4 regions of the Telluria sp. LT2P80 genome follow, and region 4 is predicted to be linked to each of the others. Evidence: predicted binding sites of a transcription regulator. Region 4 holds the regulator's gene; each other region holds the start of a gene.
The links. The regulator sigma-54, encoded in region 4, starts transcription at its own class of promoters, with help from an activator protein. The targets are predictions, from matches to a motif close to TGGCANGNAANCTGCTTT.
Positions count from the first base shown of each region.

Region 1: AC56LW_RS21870 (PEP-CTERM sorting domain-containing protein) is a predicted target of sigma-54. The motif match lies at 1,945-1,962, and genes of this name have one in related genera.
Region 2: AC56LW_RS10105 (flavin monoamine oxidase family protein) is a predicted target of sigma-54. The motif match lies at 1,268-1,285, and genes of this name have one in related genera.
Region 3: AC56LW_RS02685 (DUF4114 domain-containing protein) is a predicted target of sigma-54. The motif match lies at 1,454-1,471, and genes of this name have one in related genera.

Region 1 covers NZ_JCASIO010000011.1:65,627-69,383, forward strand. The annotation lists gene AC56LW_RS21855 (biotin--[acetyl-CoA-carboxylase] ligase) at 1-333, shown strand, start outside; gene AC56LW_RS21860 (type III pantothenate kinase) at 330-1,067, shown strand; gene AC56LW_RS21865 (SPOR domain-containing protein) at 1,061-1,798, shown strand; gene AC56LW_RS21870 (PEP-CTERM sorting domain-containing protein) at 2,004-2,780, shown strand; gene AC56LW_RS21875 (septal ring lytic transglycosylase RlpA family protein) at 2,808-3,757, opposite strand, start outside.
Region 2 covers NZ_JCASIO010000003.1:182,456-186,212, reverse strand. The annotation lists gene AC56LW_RS10115 (c-type cytochrome) at 1-158, shown strand, start outside; gene AC56LW_RS10110 (hypothetical protein) at 247-978, shown strand; gene AC56LW_RS10105 (flavin monoamine oxidase family protein) at 1,334-2,920, shown strand; gene AC56LW_RS10100 (c-type cytochrome) at 2,917-3,321, shown strand; gene AC56LW_RS10095 (RidA family protein) at 3,362-3,757, shown strand, end outside.
Region 3 covers NZ_JCASIO010000001.1:596,983-600,739, forward strand. The annotation lists gene AC56LW_RS02680 (HD-GYP domain-containing protein) at 1-1,136, shown strand, start outside; gene AC56LW_RS02685 (DUF4114 domain-containing protein) at 1,506-2,102, shown strand; tRNA gene AC56LW_RS02690 (tRNA-Pro) at 2,359-2,435, opposite strand; gene AC56LW_RS02695 (MFS transporter) at 2,535-3,757, opposite strand, start outside.
Region 4 covers NZ_JCASIO010000006.1:100,327-104,083, reverse strand. The annotation lists gene AC56LW_RS16350 (enoyl-CoA hydratase/isomerase family protein) at 1-553, opposite strand, end outside; gene hpf (ribosome hibernation-promoting factor, HPF/YfiA family) at 652-1,008, opposite strand; gene AC56LW_RS16340 (RNA polymerase factor sigma-54) at 1,083-2,567, opposite strand; gene lptB (LPS export ABC transporter ATP-binding protein) at 2,582-3,337, opposite strand; gene lptA (lipopolysaccharide transport periplasmic protein LptA) at 3,334-3,757, opposite strand, start outside.

The sequences.
Region 1 (3,757 bases), on a different contig from region 4:
ATGCCCGACACAATGGAAGCGCAGCTGGGCCGCAGCGCGGCCGGCATGCCATGGCTGGCGCGCATGGACCGTGACGCGTTGATGGCGGCGCTCCTGGATGGCCTGGCCGACTGCCTGCGCGAATTTACCGCACGCGGGTTTGCCGCCTTCAGCGCGCGCTGGAACCTGCGCCATGCGTGGCAGGGCGAGACCGTCGTTCTGCTTGATGGCGGTGTCGTGCTGCATGAAGGCCGCGCGGCCGGTGTCGACGATAGCGGGCGCTTGCTGCTCGATACGGCCGAAGGCCGCATCACTGTGATGGCCGGCGACGTCTCGCTGCGGGTAAAAGCATGATGCTGCTGATCGATGCCGGCAATACCCGCGTCAAGTGGGCGCTGGCAGACGCCGGCGCGGCGCCTGGCGCCTGGTCGGGCACTGGTGCAGTAACGCATGCCGGGCTGGATGCATTGGCGTCCGACTGGGCCGGCGTCACGCGCGTGCTGGTCTCGAACGTGGCGGGTCCCGCGCTGGCCGCACGCATCGCCGCCCTGCTGCCGGCGCATGCGCAGGTCGAGTGGTTCGCGTCCACGCCGCAGCGCGCAGGCGTCACCAACGGCTACCGCGAGCCGGCGCGGCTCGGGTGCGATCGCTTTGCCGCCGCCATCGGCGCGCGCGCACTGGTGCCCGGCCAAAACCTGATCGTAGCCACCTGCGGCACCGCAACCACGGTCGACGCGGTACGCGCCGACGGCCACTTCATCGGCGGCATGATCCTGCCCGGCCTGGCCTTGATGGCCGCGAGCCTGGCGCGCAACACGGCGCAACTGCCGCAGGTCGATGCCGGCGCACTGCCGCCGCTGTTTGGCGACAACACGCATGATGCGATCCTGTCCGGCCTGCTCTCGGCGCAGGCGGGCGCGATCGAGCGCGCGGTGGCCGGACTGGGTGGCGCCATTTGCATCATCTCGGGCGGCGCCGCACCCCATATCGCGCCGGCCCTCAAGGTTGGGCACCAGGTGGTCGATAACATCGTACTGGTCGGCCTGCATGCAGCAGCCGCCGGCTCGACGGGAGATATGCAGTGCTGAAATTCGTGTTCTGGGCGCTGCTGGGCGCCAATGGGGTATTGCTGGCGTATGGCCAGGGCCTGCTTGGGCAGCCGGCCGATGCGGCGCGCGAGCCGGCGCGCCTGAAGAATCAACTCTCGCCCGAACGCATGCAGCAGCTCACGCCAACGCAAGCCAGGCAGGCGGCGGCGAGCGCCGCATCGGCGCCGCAAGCCGAGGTGGCCGCGCCCCTGCCCGAGCCAGCGCCCGCGCCCGCGCCAGCACTAGTGCCAGTTGCGCGGGATCTGGTCGCCTGCGTGCAGGCCGGCCCGTTCAGCACGGCCGATGCGCGCCGCTTCGAGGCCCGTGTCGCACGGCTTGGCCTGGCGCCGCGCCAGTCGCGCATCGAGATACCGTTCCAGGAAGTGACGAGCCGTCTCGTCTATCTGCCACCGAACGGCGGCCGCGAAGGCGCCCAGCGCCGCGTCGCCGAGTTGAAGGAACGCGGGGTGACCAACTTCTTCATCATGCAAAACGACACGTCGCCACTACGCTATGCGATTTCGCTCGGTGTGTTCAAGTCGGACGGTGCGGCGCAAAAGCTCGTGGCCGACCTGCAGCGCCAGGGCGTGCGCGGCGTGCGCATCTTGCCGCGCGGACCGCAAGTGACGCGCGCCGGCTACCAGTATCGCCAGATCGATGCTGCCGAGCGCGACCGCTTGACTGGCATTGCCGACAACTACAACGGCGTTACCCTCACTCGCTGTAGCTGAATCGTACTGCCGCCCATCGATGGCGCACCTGCGGGTGCGCTTTTTTTCGTCCATCCGTGTTGCGCAGACACTAAAAAGTGTCGAATTTCTTTACACTAAGTTTCTTTAAGAAAATAAGATTGTTTATAATCAATGAGTTGCCTTGCTGGCATGATGATTGCTATATAAAAATTATTGTTTCTTAAATTAAAACTTCGAACTTGCCATGAAAAAACTGATCACCACCGCTTTGCTGACCACCCTGTGCACCATCTCCGCTGCAGCATTGGCTACCCCAATCGCCATGACCGGCGCGTTCGCGTCGAGCGACCTGGCAAATAACAACTACAGCGCCGTGTTCAGTGGCAAATCGTTCCTGCCGACCGACTACACAGTCAACAGCCTGGCGTACTCGTTCTCGTTCCGTGATGATGGAAACGATATGTTCACGACGTCGGCTCCGGTCTCTACCGGCAGCAGCATGACGGGCTGGCGGCCCCATACCGCGGTGAGCTTTGCACGTTATCTGACAAAATACGCGACGGTAGAACGCACGAGCCAGCAGGAAAGCGCTGCGCTGTCGATCGGCGACGTCGTTCTCGGCACGGGCAGCACTGCACTGACCGAATCGAGCAAGACCACGTCCAGCCCACTTCATGCCAAGTATGAAGGCAAGGGTTGCTTCTACCACCACTGCTACGCCTTTTATACGAAGAGCTGGACCGACACCACGACCATCACCCGCGACTACACCGGCGCTTTCACGATCAGCGGCATTATCTCGAACCAGTCGATCATCGACGAACTGCTGCGCAGCGACCAGTTGACGCTGAACCTGAAAGTCGCGGGCGACCTGATTCTGACCAACTCGCAGCTGCTGCTGGATTACACGGAAGTCGTGGCAGCCGCTGAAGTGCCGGAGCCATCGAGCATCCTGCTGGCGCTCGCCGGTCTGGCCGGTCTGGGCGCCGTGCGTCGCCGCAGCAAGCGCGCGGCTGCATAAGACAGTTCGCAAAGAGGCGGCGAGACGTCAGCGCCGCACGACGATCGGCTTCAACCCCAACGAAGCCGGTAGTGCGTCCATCGCCTCGACCGCCTCGGCACGCGTCGGATACGGCCCGCCGTACAGGCGATTGAATGCCCCCACCTTCACCACTTCGAGCCTGCCCACGTCCACGCCGGCGCGGGTGATCTGGCCGCTGATCGCCTCGGCGGTACCAGTGCGGCCATACGCGCCAAGCTGGATGTAATACTCGCCAGTAGCGGCGCGCGCCGCCGCCGCCGCCGGTGTTGCCGGCTCCACCAGGCGCACGACGGCGCCGCTGTCCGACTGCACCCGGTCTTCGAGCATCAGCGCGGCGATGTCGGGCGGCGCCGATTGCGCCTGCGATGTCGCTTCACGCCGCGCGGCGGCAATCTGCGCGGGATTGACGATCGGGTCGCCGGGGAACAGGCGCTCGATCTCGACCTCGTGGCTACCGTTACCGAGCAGGCCCAGTTTCAGCGCGGCCGTGTACGACACATCGATGATGCGCGTGGAATGGAACGGGCCGCGATCGTTGATGCGCACGACCACCGACTGGCCGCTTTCCAGGCTGGTCACGCGCACGTACGACGGAATCGGCAGCGTCGGGTGCGCCCCCGTCATCTTGTACATGTCGTAGAGCTCACCGGAGGCCGTGCGCTGGCCATGGAATTTCTTGCCATACCAGGTGCTGATGCCGCGCTGGGTCAACCGTTCATCGTTGCCCAGTGGCGTGTAGGTCTTGCCCAGCACCGTGTAGGGACGGCTGGTGAACTTGTTGAACGGTTCGGCCACGACGACCGCGTCGGGCGTCTCGAGCAGGCCGTCGGGCGGATTCTCGCCCGGGCCGTCGTCCTTGTAGTAGCCGCCCCGCCCTGAATTGGCGGGCGGCAGCTTGGGCGCGGGGCCGTGCTTGGCGGTGGGCTTGTGCGGCCACGGGAATGGCGACAAGCGCT
Region 2 (3,757 bases), on a different contig from region 4:
CCAAGTATGCGAAAGATGCCGGCGCCGAAGCGCGCCTCATCCAGAAGATCCAGAAAGGCAGCAGCGGTACCTGGGGCCCGATCCCGATGCCGGCCAACCCACAGGTGACCGAAGCCGATGCCAAGGTCCTGGCGAAATGGATCCTGGCGCAGAAATGACCCATTGGCGGCCCCAGCCCGGGCCGCCATGACCGTACCTGGCGCGTTCTTTGCATATAAGCAATGAACTCAACGCCAGGAGCGGCCGATGTTCTTGCACAACGATGTCATCGAATACCTCGATCCTCCCGGCCAACTGGTGCGGATTCTCTGGATCGACGTGGCAGATTCCGTGGCTTATACCTTTGCGCTGCGCCGTCCGGGCGCCACACCGTGCAGGACACCGCTGCACGTGCTGGTAGCGGACGTCTCGATCCGGCGTGCCCGGTTACTGCTCACTGACCCTTGCCGAGCACCGCGCGTCGACGCCCCATCCGGCAAGCACCACCTGCTGCAGATGAAGGCGTGGGATGCGGTGAGCGCGCTGCATCGCGACCTGCCGCAACTCTATCTGCCGCGCCCGCGCGGGGTTCTGCTCAACGCCTACAGTCGCGCCCACGGGATCTCCGTCGCCAGCCTCATGCGTTACCTGCGCCGCTACTGGGAGCGGGGCCAGACGATCGATGCGCTGCTGCCCGATTACGCCAACTCCGGTGCGCGTGGCAAGACGCGGGCGGCCAGCGCCGGCGTCAAGCGCGGCCGTCCGCGCAATGGTGCGACGAGCAGCGCCAACGCGGGCACCAATACCGACGCCGCACTGCGGGCGCTGTTCCTGGCGGCTGCTACGCAGTTTGCCGCTACCCATCCGCGCTTTTCGCGCCCGGCCGCGTATCGCCAGATGTTGAACGACCACTTCGCCAATTGTCCGCCCGGCACCATTCCCAGCTATGGCCAATTCAACTACTGGCTGGAACGCGACGGCGCTGACCAAACCCATTGAAGTGCGTCTTTACGCCACAACGGTGCAATGTCGATTTGGCATGCTCGCGGCGCGTGCGCGGCGTCGCTACGCTGTCCGTGGACGATCCCGAACGGGTCAGGAAAAATAAAGTCTCGACGCAGCATGCGCCAGGCATCGCGCGAAGTGTGTCACGTTTGTCAATACGAATGAAGAAGCAGTAGTTCTGAATCTTGTTTGAATAAATGCGCTTACGTCAGGCTTACGTTCGGTCAAACTACCTCTGCACTTTATTTTAATAAGTTTCGTATTGACGATCGCACCACCCACTTGGCACAGGTATTGCTGATAGACCACTAGTTGCAAGGTCTTTCAGTAACGCCAAGTGGAGGTAGAAATGAAACGTTTGACACCGTCGCTGACCCGACGTGAGTTCTTGTACCGCGCCGCCGCCGTTGGCGGTTCGGCGCTGTTGATGGGTTCGATGAATGCCTGGGGCATGGGGATCGCCTCCCGGACCACGACGCCGCCCGTGCTCGCTGGCTCTGGCAAAGGTAAAAAAGTCGTCGTGCTGGGCGCCGGCTTGGCCGGCCTGACGGCGGCGTACGAATTGGGCAAGCTGGGCTACGAAGTCCAGGTGCTCGAGGCGCGGCCCTATGCGGGCGGGCGCTGCCAGACCGCGCGCAAGGACTTCAAGCTGCACGAACTGGGCGGCGAGGCCCAGCAGTGCCGCTTCGACGCGGGCCAGTACATCAACCACGGCCCGTGGCGCATCCCGCTGGACCACCAGTCCACGCTCTACTACGCGCGCGAGTTCAAGGTACCGCTTGAAGTGATGGTCAACGAGAATGACCATGCGTATGTGTACCTCGAGGATGGCGGGCCGCTGTCGAAGCAGCGCCTGCGCGGCGCCCAGATCAAGGCCGACATGCGCGGCCACGTCGCCGAACTGCTGGCCAAATCGGTGACCGGCCACGCGCTCGACACGCAACTGACCGGCGACGACCAGCGCCTGCTGCTCGATTACCTCAAGCACGAAGGAGCGCTGGACGCCGGCGACCTGGCCTACAAGGGCCGCAGCGGCCGTGGTTTTGCCACCAACCCCGGCGCGGGGCTGGTGCCGGGCGCCGGCACGCCGTCCGATCCGCTGGCGTTTCACGATCTGCTGGCCGCCCGGGTCGGCAAGGTCTACAGCGCCGTGCAGGAGTTCCCGATGCACGCCACGATGTTCCAGCCGGTCGGCGGCATGGACGCGATCCCACGCGCCTTCGCCAGCCGGCTGGGCGGCCGCATCCGCTACCACGCCGAAGTCCAGCGCATCCGCCAGGGCGACGACAAGGTCACGATCGACGTGCGTGACACGGCCAGCGGCGCGCTCTCGCGCGTCACGGCCGACTATTGCCTGTGCACGGTGCCGCTGTCGGTGCTGCGCATGATCGACACCGATTTTTCCGACGGGTTCAAGGCCGCGATCAAGGCCGTCCCCTACGCGCCGGTCGGCAAGATCGGCCTGCAGATGAAGCGCCGCTTCTGGGAGGAAGACGACCATATCTACGGTGGCCACGTGCTGACCGACCTGAAAGGGATCAACACGATCTCGCTGCCGTCCGGTGGCTGGCAGCAGAAAAAGGGTGTCGTGCTGGGCTACTACCACTACGCGCTCGACGCCATTGAAGTGAGCGGGATGGCACCTAGCGAACGGACCGAGTTCGCACTCGCGGCCGGCGAAAAGATCTTTCCTGCCTACCGTGCAAGCTACGAGAGCAGCTTCTCGGTTGCCTGGCACCGCGTGCAGTACAGCCTGGGCGGCTGGGCCGAATGGACCGACGCCGCGCGCAAGAGCGCCTACCCGATCCTGCTCGATGGCGAGCGCCGGGTGCTGCTCGCGGGCGAACACCTGAGCTACCTGACCGGCTGGCAAGCCGGCGCCATCGAATCGGCATGGCAGCAGGTCGAGGCACTGCACCGGAGGGCCAGCGCATGAAGACCCCGATCCTTGCACTGGCAAGCACTGTTCTGTGGGCCGGCGCAGTCCAGGCCCAGGCTCCCGCACCGGCAGACGGCAAGACCCTGTTTGCCAGGAACTGCGCGGCCTGCCACCAGGCCAATGGACGCGGCATTCCCGGCGCGTTCCCGGCGCTCGTCGCCAGCCCGGTCGCCATCGGGCCGGCCGACGCCGTGGCCGAGGTGCTGCTCAAGGGGCGCGGGGGCATGCCCGATTTCAGCACCAGCCTGGATGATGCCGATATCGCCGCCGTCCTGACCTATGCGCGCAGCAGCTGGGGCAATCGCGCGCCGCCGATCGCCGGCGCCGAGGTTGCCATGCGGCGCGCCGCGCTGCAGGTCGCACCGGCGGGCGACAGCCGCTTCGGCAACAAGCACTGATGTTTTCCCTTTCCTTCCCATGCCCATGAAAGACGATCCAATGACATTTGCCGCTCTCCGCTCCACCTCATGCCTGGCCGCCGCGCTGCTGCTGGCGCCCGCCATTGCCAGCGCCGCAGCCACCGATATCGTGCGCCACAAGATCCCGAACTCGGACTTTCCCATTGCCCTGGCCGTGTCGGTGCCGCCCGGCGCGACGATCCACTTCATCAGCGGCCAGGTGCCGCCCATCGTTGAGAAGGCCGCCGGCCCCGATACCATCGCGGCCTTTGGTGACACCAAGACGCAGACGGTCGGCGTGCTGCAGAAGATCAAGGAGATCCTCGCCGGCATGGGATTGGGCATGGGCGACGTCGTCAAGATGCAGGTGTTCCTGGTGGGCGATCCGGCGCAGAAAGGGCGCGCCGACGTCACCGGCTTCATGGCCGGCTACACC
Region 3 (3,757 bases), on a different contig from region 4:
TCGAATCGGCGGCGCAACTCGGGCGCATCGCGACCAGTCGCGCCACCGAAGCCTGGATCGATACCGAGCGCGGACTCGATGTCGAACCCGCGCCGGCGGCGAGCGCCACGGCGCCGGCAGCACCGGGCACTGCAGACGCCACGGTGTTTCGCTTCCGCCCTGCTCCACGCGCCACGATGGACGACGAACTCGGCCGCGCCGCCGTGCTGCTCGACCAGTCGAAGCGCGCTCTGTTCGACATGTTCAACGAGGCGCGCATGGGCTGCGCGGTCGAGGTGCGCGACGCCATGCCGATGGTCGAATCCATCGCCGCCTCGGTGCTGCGCAACCCCGGCGCACTGATCGGCCTGGCGCGCCTGAAGACCGCCGACAACTACACGTACATGCATTCGGTGGCAGTCTGCGCGCTGATGATCGCGCTCGCGCGCCAGCTGGGTCTCGACGACCATCTCGCGCGCGAACTGGGCCTGGCCGGCCTGCTGCATGATGTCGGCAAGATGGCCGTCCCGGCCGAGGTGCTCAATAAACCGGGCAGCCTGACCGAAGACGAGTTTTGCGTCGTGCGCGGCCATCCGGCCAAGGGCCACGCCATGCTGCTGGCTTCGCCCGGTGTCGGTCCGGTTGCACTGGAAGTGTGCCTGCACCACCATGAGCGCCCGGACGGCCGGGGCTATCCGCATCGGTTGTCGGGTGACGATCTGGGCCTGTATGCGCGCATGGGCGCAGTCTGCGATGTGTACGACGCCATCACGTCGAACCGACCCTACAAGGCCGGCTGGTGCCCGGCCGATTCGCTGCGGCGCATGGCCGAATGGGCGCGCGCCGGGCAATTCGACGAGGCGGTGTTTGCCGCCTTCGTCAAGTGCCTCGGCATCTATCCCGTGGGCACGCTGGTGCGCCTGCAATCGGGCCGCCTCGGCGTCGTTGCGGAACAGCCCTGCGGCAAATCGCTGCTGCTGCCCAAGATCAAGGTGTTCTTCTCGATCCGTGCACGGACTTATATCCGGCCGGAGCTGATCGACCTGGGGGCACCGGGCGCGCGCGATGCCATCGTTGGATGCGAGAACGCTGCAGATTGGGGCTTGCGAGACATTGACCGGTACTGGCTTGGCGATGGCGTCGCAAAGGTGCCGTGAATTGACACAGAGAAAGCTTGGGGCAACTCGACCGGACTAGCTGACGGTTCATCAGCGGCCAGGGCTGCGCGCGATGCAGGGCTTTGGCCACGGCGTCAATCGAACCGCCGTCATTCTTTTCCGCAGCGTGGTGCAGACACTCATTTTCTGGGGACACTCATAGCGACAGGTTGAAACAATCATGAAGATTCATTCAATTAACCATAATTTACTAAATGAAATAAATTTTCATTGTGTTTGTCGGTAAAATTTACACAACTACCGATTTTATAAATGGTGTATTTACAAGCAGTTGTTAACTAAGGATTTTATTGATATGGCCCGGTTATTGCTTACTAAAAAAGCTCATCCAACAACTGGGGAAATATAATGAAAAACATGTTTGCTAAACTGTCAGTGGCAGCTGCGTTGGTAACGTGCGGTGCCGTTCAGGCAGCGCCAATCCCATATTCACCTGCAGGTACGCAAAACGCTCAGCCGTATACATTTGTTGCGACATCCACCGGTTTTGTAACGGGCTATTTTGCCGGCTCGACAGCAACTTACACCAATGAAGTGTCCATGCTTGTTAATGGTGTAGCAACCGGTTTTTATGGACTGAATAATCAGACATCGGCATATGGCGATTCATTCAACTTCGGGCCTGTTGTTCAAGGCGACGTCCTGGTATTCGTTCTGAAGAATCTTGTACCAGGCAATGTTGGGCCGTGGTATTCCCAAACCAGCCTGAATAGCGACTCGGTCAACCATGTCTATTCATATAACTACGCTGGTGATGCAAATATGATCGCCGGGACCTATGTCGCTTTCGAAGATCTGAATAATGGCGGTGACTTTAACTACAATGATGTAAGTTTTGTTTTCGCCAATGTCTCGGAAGTTCCTGAGCCTGCATCCGTCGCCTTGCTCGGAATCGGTTTACTGGGTCTCGGAATGAACCGTCGCAAGAAACAGCACAGCGTGTAAGTAACGCTTGTTACCTATCGGCTGGCGGCTGCAAATAGCGCTGGCATGATTTATTTCTTCAGGCTGCTCATTATCGAGCAGCCTTTTCCATTTTGGCCAGCCCTGGGAAATCATACTCACACCGGCTGTTCGTGCGCTGGCCGGCTGACAGCGCGCCGGCGGCGACCAATGCTGTGCAAGAGTATTTCGCAGGAAGGGAAAAGCTTCAGAAACGAAAAAGGCCAACCTCTCGGCTGGCCTGACTCGTTGATTCTATTGGTCGGGGCGAGAGGATTCGAACCTCCGACCCCGTGCACCCCATGCACGTACGCTACCAGGCTGCGCTACGCCCCGACTAGTCAATAATTATATCAGAGCCACAAAAAAAATCTTGCGCTTTTGCCATACCCATCCCGGCGGTATGCCCCGGCGCTGACTTCCGCTTGTTTCCGCTTACTTCCACTCCCCACGCAACGTCATCACCTGCTGCTGCAGATATTCCGGCGTCGCCAGCTCCGGTGCTACCGGCGTGCCCACCGCCAGCGACAGCTGCGAGCGCATGCCGCGCGCGATGCGCCGGCCGAACAGGTTGCCCTGGTCGCGCGTGAACCAGCTGCCCCACAGGCCGCGCAGCGCCATCGGGATCACCGGCACCTTGTTGCGTTCGACGATCTTGGTAATGCCGCTTCTGAACTCGCTCATCTCGCCCGTCTTGGTCAGGCGCCCTTCCGGGAAGATGCAGACCAGCTCGCCGTCATGCAGCGCGTGGGCGATGTCGACGAAGGCCTTTTCCATCGTCCACGGGTCCTCCTTGGCTGGTGCGATCGGGATCGCATTGACGGCGCGGAAAATCCAGCGCAGGAAGGGCGTCTTGAAGATGCGGTGATCCATCACGAAACGGATCGGGCGCGGGCTGGCTGCGTTGATGACGATCGCATCGACGTAGCTCACGTGGTTGCAGACCAGCACCGCCGGGCCGTCAGCCGGGATGTGCGAGGTGTCGATCATGCGCACACGGTACACGGTGTGAATCAAAATCCAGGCCAGGAAGCGCATCAGGAATTCCGGCACCAGCGAGAAGATGTAGATTGCCACCACCACATTGAGCAGCGCCGTGGTCAGGAACAGTTCCGGAATCGAAAAGCCCTGCCCCAGCAGCAGGATCGCCACGCCGGCCGAGGCCACCATGAAGACGGCATTCAGGATGTTCATGCCGGCGATGGTGCGCGAGACGTGTTTCTGGTCGCAGCGCGTCTGAATCAGCGCGAACAGTGGCACGATGAACAGGCCCCCGAACACGCCGATCATCACGAGGTCGAACAGGATACGCAAGGCCCCCGGCTGGCCCAGCAGCGCCAGCCAGTCGACGATCGCTGTGCCGGCAGTGAAGCCCGAGCTGGCGAAATACAGGTCGATACCAAACACCGACAAGCCGATCGAGCCGAACGGCACCAGACCGATCTCGACCTTGTGGCCCGACAGGCGTTCGCACAGCAGCGAGCCGGCGCCGATGCCGAGCGAGAACACGGTCAGGAGCAGCACGAACACGCTGTGGTCACCGCGCAGGTAATCCTTGGAAAACACGGGGAACTGGGCCAGCAGCAGCGCGCCATAGAACCAGAACCACGAGTTGCCGAGCATCGACAGAAACACGGTGCGGTTCTTGCGCGAGAACG
Region 4 (3,757 bases):
CCACGTACAGCGCGTCGGCCGCGCCGATCGTCAGGCCGGTCAGGCCCAGGAACATCCCCAGTCGCCCCGGCGCGTGCGACAGAAAATGGCTGCCGCCGACATCGGGGAACAGGCCGATATTCACTTCGGGCATCGCCATCTTGGTGCGCTCGGTGACGATGCGCAGGCCGCAATCGGGCCCGCCCTGCGCGATGCCCATGCCGCCGCCCATGACCACGCCGTCCATCAGCGCGATATACGGTTTCGGATAAAAATGGATCAGGTGGTTCAGCGCGTATTCTTCGGTGAAGAAATCCTCGAGCAATGCGCTGCCGCCTTGCGGCGAGGCGTTGCCGACGTCGTGGAAGAAACGGATATCGCCGCCCGCGCACAGCGCTTTTTCGCTGCTGCTGGTGATCACGACCGCATCGACGGCGGCGTCGAGCTGCCAGTCAAGAAGGATCGCGGTCAGCGCGCGCACCATGTCCAGCGACAGCGAATTGAGCGCCTTGGGACGGTCGAGGGTGATGATGCCGGTGCGGTTGGCGATGCGGGTCAGGACGTGTTCGGACATGGCGTGATCCATCGAAAGGAAACACGTATTTTACCGGCAGCGGGATGCAAAAAGGGCGTCCCGAAAAGACGCCCCTGGCGGTGGTGACCTGCGCTCGATCAGGCGGCAGCGACGTCTGCTTCGTCGACGTCCAGGCGTTTGATCGCTGTGCGGTTATGGTCTTTGAGCATCTGCTTGTGCTTCAGGATTTGTCGATCCAGTTTATCCATCAACATGTCGATCGCGGCATACAGGTCTTGCGCGACGCTCGCCACGTGCAGGGTCTTGCCCGACACCTGGACATTGATTTCAGCTTTTTGCCTTTTTTCTTTTTCAGTGAGGTTATCGACGGCCAGGAAGACGTGGGTATCTATGACTTGATCGAAATGGCGAATAATGCGTTCCAGCTTATTCTGAACGTATTCACGGATGGCAGGGGTTACTTCGAGATGGTGACCACTGATGGTGAGGTTCATACACACTCCTTTGAAGATGTCACGTCGCTTGCACCACACAGGAGCTGAAGGCACAGACTGTATGAGCGGCGTTGTTACAAGGCTTTGCGGAGACTGACGGGGGGGATCTTGAGCGCTTCACGGTATTTTGCGACCGTCCTGCGCGCAATGACCATGCCTTGTTCCCCGAGCATTTCCGCGATCTTGCTGTCGGATAATGGATTCTTAGGGTCTTCTGCTCCTGTCAATTGTGCGATGAGCGCACGGATTGCCGTTGAGGATGCTTCGCCTCCCGCTTCGGTGGCAACGTGGCTACCGAAGAAATACTTCAACTCGAACATGCCGTGCGGGGTCAGCATGTATTTCTGGGTTGTGACACGAGAGATGGTGCTCTCATGCAGACCTAGTGTATCAGCTATCTCACGCAAAACAAGGGGCCGCATGGCAACTGCGCCATGGCTGAAAAAGTTGCGCTGGCGTTCGACAATCGCCTCGGCCACACGCAGGATCGTGTCGAAACGCTGGCGCATATTCTTGATGAGCCACTTCGCCTCTTGCATCTGCGCGCCCATCTGGCTCTCGCTGCGGCCCTGCTTGAGCATGGTCGCGTACAGGCTGTTGACGCGCAGGCGCGGCATCACGTCCTGGTTCAGCGTGACCGCCCAGCCATTCTTGGCGCGCCGCACGATCACGTCCGGCACCACGTAATCTGACACGTTCGACGCGAACGCGGCGCCCGGATGCGGATTGCACTGGCGGACCACGGCCTGCACTTCGCGCAGGTCTTCGTCGTCGCAATCGAGCGCTTTTTTCAGTTTGCTGTATTCGCGCTGCGCGAACCAGGTCAGGTAGCCTTCGACGATCTTCAGGGCCATGCGGCGCGTGACCATCGGCACGCCCGGCATGCGCCGGATCTGCAGCGCCAGGCATTCGGCCGCGCTGCGCGCGCCCACGCCCACCGGGTCCATGCTCTGCACCATCGCCAGCGCGCAGCGCAGTTCGTCGAGGTCGACCTCGAGTTCTTCGGGCAGGCGTGCGTGGATGTCGTCGAGCGGTTCTTCCAGGTAGCCGTTGTCGTCGAGCGCGTCGATCACCAGTTCGGCCAGCGCGCGGTCGCGCGTTGACAGCAGCGTTTCGCGCACCTGTTCCATCAGGTGTTCGCGCAGCGTGATCGCGCACGCCTCCAGCTGCGGGCGGCCGTCTTCGTCGTCGCTGCTGGCGCTGCCGGACGACGTTCCGCTGCCTTCGCTCCACTCGTTGTCGGGCCGGTCGCCATCGACCGCACCGCCTTCAGCGCCCTCGCCCTCAGCCGGCGCGCTGCCCTCGCCTTCGGCCTGCTGGCCTGGCGCCGGCGGCGCCTCGCCAGGTGCCGGCGCATTGTTGATGGCCCCATCGGCCAGCAGGCGCACCGAATGATCGAGCGGGTCGTCGAGCCTTTCGAGCAGCGGGTTATCGCCCAGTATCTGCTCGATCTCCTGATGCAGTTCGAGCGTCGACAGCTGCAGCAACCGGATCGATTGCTGCAGCTGTGGCGTGAGCGCCAGGTGCTGCGAAGTGCGGAGCTGAAGGGACTGTTTCATCAATTGAGTATGGCTTACATGCGGAAATGTTCACCAAGGTACACGCGGCGCACCGACTCGTCGGCGATGATATCGTCGGGACGGCCGGATGCGAGCACCGCGCCCTGATTGATGATGTAGGCGCGGTCGCAGATGCCAAGCGTCTCGCGGACATTGTGGTCGGTGATCAGGACGCCGATCTTGCGCTCCTTGAGGAAGCGTACGATGCGCTGGATCTCGATCACGGCGATCGGGTCGACGCCGGCAAACGGTTCGTCGAGCAGGACGAAGCGCGGGTTGGTCGCCAGGGCGCGCGCGATCTCCACGCGGCGCCGCTCGCCGCCCGACAGCGACAGTGCCGGATTCTCGCGCAGCTTCTCGATCTGCAGGTCGGCCAGCAAGGTATCGAGGCGGTCGCTGATCTCGGTTTTGGTGAGCGACTTGCCGTTAACCTTCTGCAGTTCGAGCACGGCGCGGATGTTCTCTTCCACCGTCAGCTTGCGAAACACCGAGGCTTCCTGCGGCAGGTACGACAGGCCGAGCACCGCGCGGCGATGGATCGGCAGGCTGGTGATGTCGGTGCCGTTGATGCTGATCGAGCCGGCGTCCGACGGCACCAGGCCGACGATCATGTAGAACGAAGTAGTCTTGCCGGCGCCGTTCGGGCCCAGCAACCCCACCACTTCGCCGCATTCGACATCCAGCGACACGTCGCGCACGACCAGGCGCTTGCCATAGCTTTTCTGCAGGCCCTTGACGACCAGCGTGCTGCGATCGTTCAGTTCCGTCATTGCGTGCCTCCGGCCGGCGCACGCTTGGGCGCCAGGATCAGCGTGCCGCGCCCGCCGCCAACCTTGCTCTCGCCGCTGACGTCATTGCGCACGGCGACGACTTCCTTGCGGTTGTCGTACGAGATGAACGGGCCGGTCATCTGGTTGGTCATCCGGTCGTTTTCGAGTTCCTTGACGATGGCGTTCGAGTACAGGCGCACCAGCTCCGAACGTTCGTCATATTCGATGCGTTCGGCCTGGCCTTCGACCCACAGGTTCGGGCCGCCGTCGCGCTTCTGGCGGAACGTGGCGGGCTTGCCGTTGGCCGCGGTGAGCGTCACGCTCATATAGCCTTCGGGCGTCTCCCTGACCACGGCGCGTTCGGCCTTGACCAGCAGCGTGCCGCGGGTCAGGATCACGTTGCCGGTGAAGGTGCGCACG